One region of the Pseudoalteromonas sp. PPB1 genome, then DNA from elsewhere that is predicted to be linked to it. Evidence: predicted binding sites of a transcription regulator. Region 1 holds the regulator's gene; the other holds the start of a gene.
What was found. Region 1 encodes sigma-54, which starts transcription at its own class of promoters, with help from an activator protein. Its sites were predicted from a motif close to GTTGGCACGNNNNTNGNNT; they were not measured.

Region 1 (5,371 bases):
CACAGTACCCCGATAGACTCAGTCATGACCAAGCAATGTACCACAGTGACACAGGATATGTTGGCTGCTGAAGCATTACATATCATGGAGAAAAAACGCATCAATGGCCTGATTGTCATTGATGAGCAAAATTGTCCAATCGGCGCGTTAAATATGCAAGATTTGCTGCGAGCAGGAGTATTATAAATGCTGTTTTCCGACCTATATCAACCCATCGATGATACTGTTGTACAAAAAGCGCAGGCGATTAAACTGCTGATCTGCGACATCGATGGGGTATTCTCTGATGGCCGCATATATCTGGGCAATCAGGGCGAAGAGTTAAAAGCATTTAATACCAAAGATGGTTTCGGCATAAAAGCCCTGATCAATGGCGGCGTTGAAGTGGCAGTAATCACGGGGCGTCATTCACACATTGTTCAGCAGCGCATGACTAGCCTCAACGTTAAGTACATCTATCAGGGTATGGAAGACAAGTTGCAAGGCTACGCTGAGTTGAAAGACAAATTGCAGCTGGCAGATCACGAGATTGCCTATATCGGCGATGATGCACCTGACTTACCTGTGATGCTCAAAGTCGGTCTGTCTGCGGCCGTGCAAGATGCTCACCCTATGGTGGTTCGTGCAGCTGATTACAGAACTTTGTTACCCGGCGGGTTTGGTGCGGTTCGGGAGCTGACTGACTTACTGCTGCTCTGTCAGGGCAAATCATTGGGTTATGAAGGCAGTAGCGTATGACCGTACTTCGCGCCTTATTGCTCGTTGTATTCAGCCTCACCATGTTATGGCTGTGGTATCCCTATTTAACGCAATCGGGACAGGTCGCACCGCGATCAGAAGAAGTGCTGGCTAAACCCGATTATGTCGCCATCGATCTGAAGCAAACCAATTACGCAGAAAATGGGCAGCTCAGCTATCAAATTACGGCAGATAGAATGGAACTCTATCAGGAGCTAGGGTTTAGCCACTTTACCGCGCCAATTTTTACATTGCACAACGACCAGCAAAACTGGCAACTCAAGGCCAATGAAGCCACCTTATATGGCAACAATACGCTGATTTTGGAAGGTGAAGTGCAGGCAACAAATCTGACGGCTGATGCCATGATAAAGCACATCAACGCCGATCATGTGCAAGTCGATATTAATGAAAAGCACATGCGCTCTGAGCACCCAGTAGAAATTACCGGGCCAAACTTAACGATTTCAGGTAAAGGCTTAGTGGCCGATCTCAATACCGAAATCATTGAACTCATCAACCACACTGAAACAATTTATTATGAGCAATAAATTAACCTGTTCCTTGATCTTACTGTGCACTTTGAGTGCCTTTCATCCTGCAGCTTATGCAGAAAATACAGCTGCTGATCAGGTGATTATCAGTTCTGGCACTCAGCTGGCCCAGTTGCAAACCAATATTGGCGTATTCGAGGAAAACGTCGAAATCATTCACGGTAACCGGAAAATTCTGGCCGATCGTCTCGAGGTGCACCGTCGGGAAGAACTGGGTAAAAACAAGCAGCTGCTGGTTGCAACAGGCAGCCCAGCCGTATTTCAAGAGCGTCAGACGGATGGCTCTTTACTCAAGGCAACCGCCAAAGAAGTGCGCTATGACGTCGCAAACCGCATGCTCACCATAAAAGGCGGTGCAGAGATCAGTCAGGCAGGGCAAAAAATTAGCGCGCAAACCATCGTTTATGATATGGAAAAGAAGCTGATCAGCGCACAGCGCGGGGAGCAAGAACAAAACCGTGTGAGAACCATTCTGTTACCTGAAAAAGAGAACCCCCAGCAACCAAAAGAGAAGGGTAATCCGTGAGTAAATTAACCGCCACCGCACTGGCCAAAAGCTATAAGGGCAGACAGGTTGTTAAAAACGTTGAGTTAAGCGTTGAAGCTGGCAGTATTGTTGGCCTCCTTGGCCCAAATGGCGCAGGTAAAACCACCACTTTTTATATGATTGTCGGCCTGGTGCCCAGTGATAAGGGCAGCATACATATTGACGAACAAGACATTACCTTATTGCCAATGCATAGCCGAGCAAGACTTGGTATTGGTTACCTGCCACAAGAGTCCTCTATTTTTCGCAAGCTGACCGTCTATCAGAACCTGATGGCCATTTTAGAAACTCGTAAAGAGCTGAACAAAGAACAACGAGAAGTCATCCTCAATGAGCTGTTAGATGAGTTTAATATCCAGCATATTCGCGATAGCCAGGGTATGGCACTATCGGGCGGTGAACGACGCCGGGTAGAAATTGCCCGCGCCCTTGCGGCAGATCCAAAATTTATCTTATTAGATGAGCCTTTCGCTGGCGTTGATCCTATTTCAGTGTTAGATATAAAGAAAATTATAGAACACCTGAAAAACCGTGGGATAGGCGTACTGATCACTGACCACAACGTGCGTGAAACGCTGGACGTCTGTGAGAAAGCTTATATAGTGTCACATGGTGAACTGATAGCAGCAGGCACCCCGGAGCATGTTCTGGCCGATCAAACCGTGCGGGATGTCTACCTAGGTGAGCAATTCAGGCTATAGTTATAAAATTAGAAGTAAATAACAAAAAGGATTGTTAGAGATACATGAGGCAATCGCTACAGCTGCGCATGGGGCAGCAACTGACAATGACACCACAACTGCAACAGGCTATTCGTCTGTTACAGTTGAGTACGCTAGATCTCCAACAAGAAATCCAAGAAGCGCTTGATAGCAACCCTTTGTTGGAAGTGGAAGAAGGTGAGTCTGAATCACAAGATAATGAAACTCAGTCCAAGTCGGATTCCGATTTGGAACAACCTACAACGAGTGACAACGACAGCTATGAAGAGGCGGCTGTCAGCGACTACGAACAAGACAGCGATGCTGCACTAAACAAAGACACCGTCAGCGACGATTTGGCAATGGACGTAACCTGGGATGAGTACATCAGTGCCGCACCGGCAAGCAGTTCAGGCCCAATGCCGGAAGACGAAACCATTTACCAGGGTAAAACGACTGAGACATTGCAAGAATACCTGATGTGGCAGTTGGAACTGACGCCTTTTAGTCCAACAGACAGAGCCATCGCCCTTGCAATTGTAGAAGCGGTTGATGACGCAGGCCTGTTGACCATCAGCTGCGAAGACATCGTCGAAAGCATGAATCAGGACAACGATGACGAGCTAATTGAGCAGGATGAAGTAGAGGCCGTACTGAAACGGATCCAACTATTTGACCCCGTTGGGATTGCTGCACGCAGCCTGCAAGAATGCCTGTGCATTCAGCTCAACCAGTTTGACCCAAATACCCCCTGGCTTGCACAGACCAAAGAAATTCTGACTGAGCACATAGATCTGTTAGCCAGCCGGGATTACCGCACTTTGATGAAAAAAACCAAACTCAAAGAAGCGGATCTGAAAGAAGTAATGACCCTGATCCACGGCCTAAACCCGAAACCTGCCGCCAGCATAGTGCAAGAAGAAGCAGACTATGTGATCCCGGATGTGTCGGTTAAAAAAGTGAAAGGTCGCTGGGTTGTTGAACTCAACCCCGATTCAATGCCAAAAATTAGAGTGAATGACCACTACGCTGCGATGTCCCGTTCAGTCAAGTCCAGCACAGATAGTCAGTTTATTCGTTCACACTTGCAAGAGGCAAAATGGTTCATCAAGAGCCTGGAAAGCCGCAATGAAACTTTATTAAAAGTTACTAATTGCATTGTGCAGCAACAACAGGCATTCTTTGAACATGGCCCCGAGGCAATGAAGCCGATGGTACTGAATGATGTGGCCGAAATGGTCGACATGCATGAGTCCACGATTTCACGTGTAACAACTCAAAAGTATATGCACACGCCACGCGGTATCTATGAGTTGAAGTATTTCTTCTCAAGCCATGTCAGCACTGAAAACGGAGGAGAATGCTCTTCGACTGCAATCAGAGCATTGATCAAAAAGCTAATTGCCGCAGAAAATACAGCTAAACCTTTGAGTGACAGCAAGATTGCGGACGTATTGGCAGATCAAGGGATCAAAGTGGCTAGACGTACAATTGCCAAATACCGAGAGTCTTTGGCTATCCCACCGTCCAATCAGCGTAAAAGCCTGATTTAGACGTAACTACAGAAGGAAAATGCTTATGCAACTAAATTTAACTGGTCGACATGTAGAAATCACCGATTCGTTAAGAGACTATGTAACAAACAAGTTTGCGAAGCTAGAAAGGCACTTTGATCACATCAATAATGTGCATGTTATCCTAGATGTCGAAAAGCTCATCCAAAAAGCAGAAGCCACATTACATGTGAACGGGGGAGAAATCTTTGCCTCAACCGAACACCGGGATATGTATGCCGCAATAGACGGACTTATCGATAAGCTTGACCGCCAGGTGATCAAGCACAAAGAGAAGCTAACTCGACATTAATCATGAAACTAAGCTCATTGATTTCACAGGACTGCAGCAAAGCTGCGGTCCTTTTTAATAGTAAGAAACGTATTTTAGAGTACATCAGTGAGTTGGCTCAAAGCCAGCTTCCAGACAGTAATGCCCATGACATCCTTGATGCGCTATTGAGCCGCGAAAAACTCGGTAGTACGGGGATCGGAAAAGGGATAGCCCTGCCCCATGGCCGCATGGCAGGCATAGATAAAGTGGTGGCTATGCTGCTTGTTAATCAGCAAGGCATTGCCTTTGATGCCATTGACAATCAACCCGTCGACATTTTTGTGGCACTCATCGTACCCGAGGGAGAAAATCAACAACATTTGCAGACCTTGGCAACGATCGCTGATAAACTTAAAAACAAGGTGTTTTGTAAACGTATCAGACAAGCTCACAATGATCAGGAGTTATTCGCGATAATTGAAGAGTTTGACAACTAACGGAGAGTTTCTGTGCAGTTAATTATTGTCAGTGGTCGTTCTGGCTCAGGAAAATCGGTCGCCCTTCGCGTGCTGGAAGACTTGGGTTATTACTGCGCCGATAATATCCCAGTCAACTTGCTGCCTGCATTGGTGCGCAGTGTGTCAGACAGCTATGATAAAATTGCCGTGAGCGTTGACGTACGTAACCTGCCAAAAGATCAGCAAGAACTCGACGATATTTTGGAATACCTCCCCGGATTTGCAGAACCCAACATATTCTATCTGGACAGTGAAGATCAGATCTTGATCCGTCGCTTTTCAGAAACACGCCGCCTGCACCCGCTGTCATTGGCCGATCTGTCGCTGGACAAAGCAATCAAAAAAGAAAAAGAGCTGCTTGACCCGCTTATCCGCCGCGCCAATATCACCATTGATACCACGGACATGAGTATCCACCAGCTGGCAGAGCGTATCCGGGAAAAGATCCTCGGTAAAAAGGACAAACAATTAATCATCACCTTTGAG
Region 2 (5,371 bases), on a different contig from region 1:
TCACGGTGTCATATATCACAACAAGTCGAAGCCACATTTATCCTCTAGGATTTGGTTCCAAGGAAGATTAAAAGCTATTTGATTAATATAAAGAAATTAGCCAGTGCTGTGGTTTAGTCTCTTACTAGATACCTTGTAATGGTGATATCGGCAATGCGGCAATTTTCCGCCACTTAAATATTGGCCTCATTCTTGCTTTTATCTCATCAAGTCAATTTTTTGGAGTCGGGTTATGGCAATTAGTTTTGATAAAGCGTTGGGGGTTCATCCTCACACTATGCTGATCCGCTCTCAGCGTGCTGAAATTTTAGCAAGTAACATAGCCAATGCAGATACCCCTGGATATAAAGCTAAGGATATCGACTTTGGCCAGGCTTTTAAAGCGGCAAAATCGGCACAGCTAAGCGGCAATAAGATGGTCAGAACCAATGAGAATCATCTTAGTGGTGGGACTCAGCTGAACAATGGTGTTGAACTATATCGCACGCCAAATCAAGCAGATACAGGCGATGGTAACTCAGTGGATATACAAGTGGAACGAAACTTGTATGTACAAAACGCATTAGAGTACCAAGCTAGTTTGAATTTTTTATCTGGTAAATTTAAAGGGCTGAAGAAAGCCCTGAGTGGTCAAGGTGGCTAATCATGAGTTTATATAATGTTTTTGATATAGCGGGTTCAGGCATGAGCGCCCAGAACGTCCGTTTGAACACGACCGCCAGTAATATTTCTAATGCAAACAGCATCAGTTCTAGTCAGGATAAGGTGTATAGAGCTAGGCACCCAGTTTTCGCCGCGGAGTTAAACAAGGCTGCGGCAGCTCACCCGAATACCATGGGGTCTTCGGTTGGAGTGAAAGTACTGGGGATCGTAGAAAGCGATAAACCACTGCAGGTTGAGTACAACCCCAACCATCCAAGTGCTGACAAAGACGGGTACATCTATAAGCCAAATGTGAATGTGGTTGAAGAGATGACAAACATGATCTCTGCATCGCGTTCGTACCAAACGAATGTTCAGGTAGCGGATGCCGCTAAGCAGATGCTTAGCAAAACCTTGCAACTTGGTCAGCGCTAAGTGGGAGTATAGCCAATGAGTAACGAAGTCAATTCAGCAACCTCGACCTATGTCGATTCATTGCGTTGGCCTGACAAGCAGGTTCCGACAGAAAAGAATGATGAGTTGAAGCAGGAGGATTTCTTTGCGTTATTGACTCAGCAGTTGTCTTATCAGGACCCGAGCAAACCGGCTGATAATGATCAGATGATTGCACAAATGACAAACTTCACCATGGCCGAGGGTATCTCTGACCTGAACACGAAGTTTGAATCATTGGCTGATTCTATGACCTCGAATTCTGCTTTGCAGGCGTCGACTTTGATCGGCAAGAAAGCGCTACTGGAATCAGACACAATTGAGCACGGCCCGGACATGCAGTCGCGGGGTTCTATTATTGTGACCGAGCCTGTAGAAAAACTGACGGTCAGTATTCTTAATGATAAAAACGAGCTGGTAAGAACCATAGATCTTAAAGATCAAAATGCTGGTGCAGTTCGCTTTGACTGGGATGGTAAAAACACTGATGGTGACATGTTACCGCCTGGAGATTACACAATAAAGGCTGAGGGCTCTGTAAACGGTAAGTTTACAGCCTTGCCTACAGCGACTTTCAGAAATATTGAAAGCGTCAATGTCAATGGTGCAAGCGGCATCGTTATCAACACTAAAGCGGGTGCCGTGCGGCTTACTGACGTCGCGGAATTAGCCTAATTAAAAAGATTTAACCTTAATCGCAAGAGGTGAGAGTATGAGTTTCAATATTGCATTAACTGGTTTAGCTGCGGCTCAGAAAGACCTGGATACCACAGCTAACAATATCGCTAACGTTAATACGACGGGCTTTAAAGAATCGCGTGCTGAATTTGCATCTGTGTATGCATCTTCCGTATTTAGCGCTGGTAAGACAAAAAATGGTGATGGTGTGCAAACCACTATGGTTGCGCAGCAGTTTCACCAAGGTTCTTTGAACTTTACGCAGAACTCGCTGGACCTGGCGATTACAGGTGAAGGTTACTTTGCGATGAGTGAAGAGCTGGGAGCTCAGGACTTCACTTACTCTCGTGCAGGGGCCTTTAAACTTAACAAAGACAACTTTATCGTTGATGCTCAGGGTAATTTTTTACAGGGTTTCCCTGTTGACCCAAGTACCGGTGACACGACCTCAATCAGTTTAAGTACATCATCAGCACTGCAAATCCCAGATGCTTCTGGTTCACCACGCGCAACCACCAGTGTGTATTCATCTTTCAACTTGGACTCACGTGCTTCAGCGCCAACGTTGGCATTTGACCCAACAGAAAGTGCAACTTACAACAGTTCTACTTCAACAACGATTTACGATAGCTTGGGTGAACCGCATATTCTTCAGCTTTATTTTGTAAAAGAAGATCCCGCAACCAACCCCAATGAATGGCAAGTGTATGCAACGCTTAATGGTACACAGTTTAATACATCGGGAGCCAGTGGCGCACCACTTGAGCCGATAACTGAGTTTCAGTTTGACCAAAATGGTTTGCCATCCACGACAGGTAACCCGCAAGTTGCGAACACAGGCACAACTTTTAACTCGTTTGCAATCCCAGCGGGTGCAGGTGCTGGTTTATCAACTTTGCTTACAAACGGCGCAACATTCCCAAGTAACGTGGAACTGAATTGGCGCGATGAAGCAAACACCTCAAACAAACTACCTACACAGTTCGCCAGCCGTTTTGAGGTTAAAGCGCTTGAACAAGACGGCGCTACAACGGGCCGATTAGCGGGGATTGATATCGGCGGTGACGGTAAAATTGTCGCATCTTACAGTAATGGTGACTCAACCTATTTGGGTCAGGTTGCCATGGTGCGTTTTTCTAACTCTCAGGGGTTGCAGCAAGTGGGCAATACCGGATGGAAAAAGAGTTTAACATCAGGTGAGCCTATTGCGGGAGAGCCTGGTTCAGGAACACTGGGTTCAATCAACTCCTCAGCATTGGAGCAGTCCAATGTTAACTTAACAAACGAGCTGGTAGACCTGATAAGTGCGCAGCGAAACTTCCAGGCAAACTCGCGGGCACTGGAAGTCAACTCAACACTTCAGCAGAATATCCTGCAGATCCGATAATCAAATCCAATCACCTCTTGAGGCCGCATTTAGCGGCCTTTTCATTTTCTTGACGATCATCTTGGCATCTATATTGCTTTATTCAGTATAGATTGAACAATTTTTAGGTCGTTCCCATGGATAAAATGCTGTATGTCGCTATGTCAGGCGCCAAACAAAACCTGGTTGGTGTCGGGCTGAAGGCAAATAACCTGGCTAACGCCAATACTACCGGGTTTAAGGCTGACTTTGCACAGGCCCGTTCAATGCAGGCATTTGGCGAAGGGCTACCGACACGCGTGTTTGCGATGCAGGAGCGCCCAGGCACTATGATGACAGGTGGTGCCATTACTGAAACCGGCCGGGATCTGGACATTGCGGTAGATGAGAAATCCTGGATAAGTGTTGTAGATGCCGCAGGCGATGAGGCTTATACGAAAGTTGGCACACTGAACATCACGGCAGATGGTGCACTGGTTACCAGTCATGGTCGTCAAATAATTGGCGAAGGTGGGCCCATTATATTGCCTTTGCCAGTAGAGAAGGTGGTGTTCAGTGATGATGGCTCAATTCAGGTGCGCCCTCAGGGGGCACCTGCCAACTTTTTAGAAGTGGTCGACCGGTTAAAGATTATTAGCGCAGACAATAGCAAACTTGAAAAAGGCAATGATGGTTTGTTCAGACCAAAAGAGGAGTTGCTCGAAGACGGCGTATGTGGGTTTTGTGAAATTTCACCTACCGCCAAAGTCATGAGTGGCTATTTAGAAATGTCCAACGTGAACCCGGTTCACGAGATGGTAGACATGGTAAACCTTCAGCGCCAGTTTGAAATGCAGATGAAACTGATGAAAACAGCTGAAGAAATTGATGAGCGACACACTTCGCTCCTGCGTATCGTTTAAGAGAGTGAGGTATAGATTATGAACCCAGCATTATGGATCAGTAAAACCGGCCTAGATGCCCAGCAAACTGATATTTCGGTGATTTCGAATAACCTGGCGAATGCCAGTACTGTGGGCTATAAGAAAAGCCGCGCAATATTTGAAGACTTACTCTATCAGAATATTAACCAACCAGGCGGTCGTTCTTCTCAGGATACCGAGCTTCCATCAGGCTTGATGCTTGGCGCGGGCGCCAAGGTGGTGGCCAACCAGAAGAACTTTTCGCAAGGTAACATGCTGAGCACTGAAAACTCATTGGACTGGATGGTTCAGGGACCGGGTTTTTTCGAAATTCAGATGCCTGACGGCACCATTGCATACACGCGAAATGGCCAGTTTACCACTGATGAAGAAGGTAGAATCGTGACCTCTGGGGCAGGCTTTCCGGTGCAACCTGAAATGAATGTTCCGGACAATGCAAATTCCATCACCATTTCTCAGGATGGTGAGGTTTCTGTCAGTATTCAGGGTGAAGCTGCCAATACGGTTATCGGCCAGCTGGTAATAAGCGATTTCATTAACCCATCTGGTCTTGAACCGATTGGTCAAAACCTCTATACCGAAACTGCTGTCAGCGGTGCGCCAGTTCAGGGGAACCCGGGTGTTGAAGGACTTGGTTCTATTGTGCAGGGGGCGCTGGAAACTTCGAACGTTAATGTTACCGAAGAGCTGGTCAATTTGATTGAAACACAACGGGTTTACGAGATGAACTCGAAAGTAATCAAGTCAGTTGATGAGATGCTTAGTTACATTAATCAGCAGCTTTAAAAGATTGGGGGTAGTATGGACAAGTTACGTACACTAGGCCTGTTTGCGGCAGGCTGTATAGCACTTAGTGGTTGTACAACAACGCAAAATAAAGATGTTAAGCGGGACGATCCTTACTACGCGCCCATGTATCCGGAAGCTGAAGCTGCGCCAGTCGTGCCAACAGGTTCGTTGTTCAACGCTTACGCCAACGATCTGTACTCAGATAAAAAGGCGCTTCGAACCGGGGATATCATTACGGTAGTGTTACGAGAGTCAACTCAGGCTTCAAAAGCGGCCAATTCTAAACTGGACAAAGATAGTGAAGTGAATGTTGATCCTATTCTGGGTTTAGGCGGCGCTGCGGTCAACTGGGGAAGCAAAAGTATTCAGTTGGATGCAGGCTCAAATTCTTCATTTCAGGGGGATGCGCAGGCCAACCAGTCGAATAGTCTTATTGGTAATATCTCGGTCAATGTGATGCGGGTGTTGCCAAATGGAAACCTGGTGATAAGAGGCGAGAAATGGCTGACACTGAATACCG

Region 2: IY568_RS03800 (flagellar basal body rod protein FlgF) is a predicted target of sigma-54. The motif match lies at 3,221-3,239, and genes of this name have one in related genera.

Annotation. Positions count from the first base shown of each region.
Region 1 covers NZ_JACEQV010000001.1:478,786-484,156, forward strand. Annotated here, with positions in the region: gene IY568_RS02105 (KpsF/GutQ family sugar-phosphate isomerase) at 1-186, shown strand, start outside; gene kdsC (3-deoxy-manno-octulosonate-8-phosphatase KdsC) at 187-738, shown strand; gene lptC (LPS export ABC transporter periplasmic protein LptC) at 735-1,289, shown strand; gene lptA (lipopolysaccharide transport periplasmic protein LptA) at 1,279-1,818, shown strand; gene lptB (LPS export ABC transporter ATP-binding protein) at 1,815-2,540, shown strand; gene IY568_RS02130 (RNA polymerase factor sigma-54) at 2,585-4,093, shown strand; gene hpf (ribosome hibernation promoting factor) at 4,119-4,406, shown strand; gene IY568_RS02140 (PTS sugar transporter subunit IIA) at 4,409-4,864, shown strand; gene rapZ (RNase adapter RapZ) at 4,877-5,371, shown strand, end outside.
Region 2 covers NZ_JACEQV010000002.1:329,382-334,752, reverse strand. Annotated here, with positions in the region: gene flgB (flagellar basal body rod protein FlgB) at 233-643, shown strand; gene flgC (flagellar basal body rod protein FlgC) at 646-1,077, shown strand; gene IY568_RS03810 (flagellar hook assembly protein FlgD) at 1,093-1,770, shown strand; gene flgE (flagellar hook protein FlgE) at 1,808-3,160, shown strand; gene IY568_RS03800 (flagellar basal body rod protein FlgF) at 3,277-4,041, shown strand; gene flgG (flagellar basal-body rod protein FlgG) at 4,060-4,848, shown strand; gene flgH (flagellar basal body L-ring protein FlgH) at 4,864-5,371, shown strand, end outside.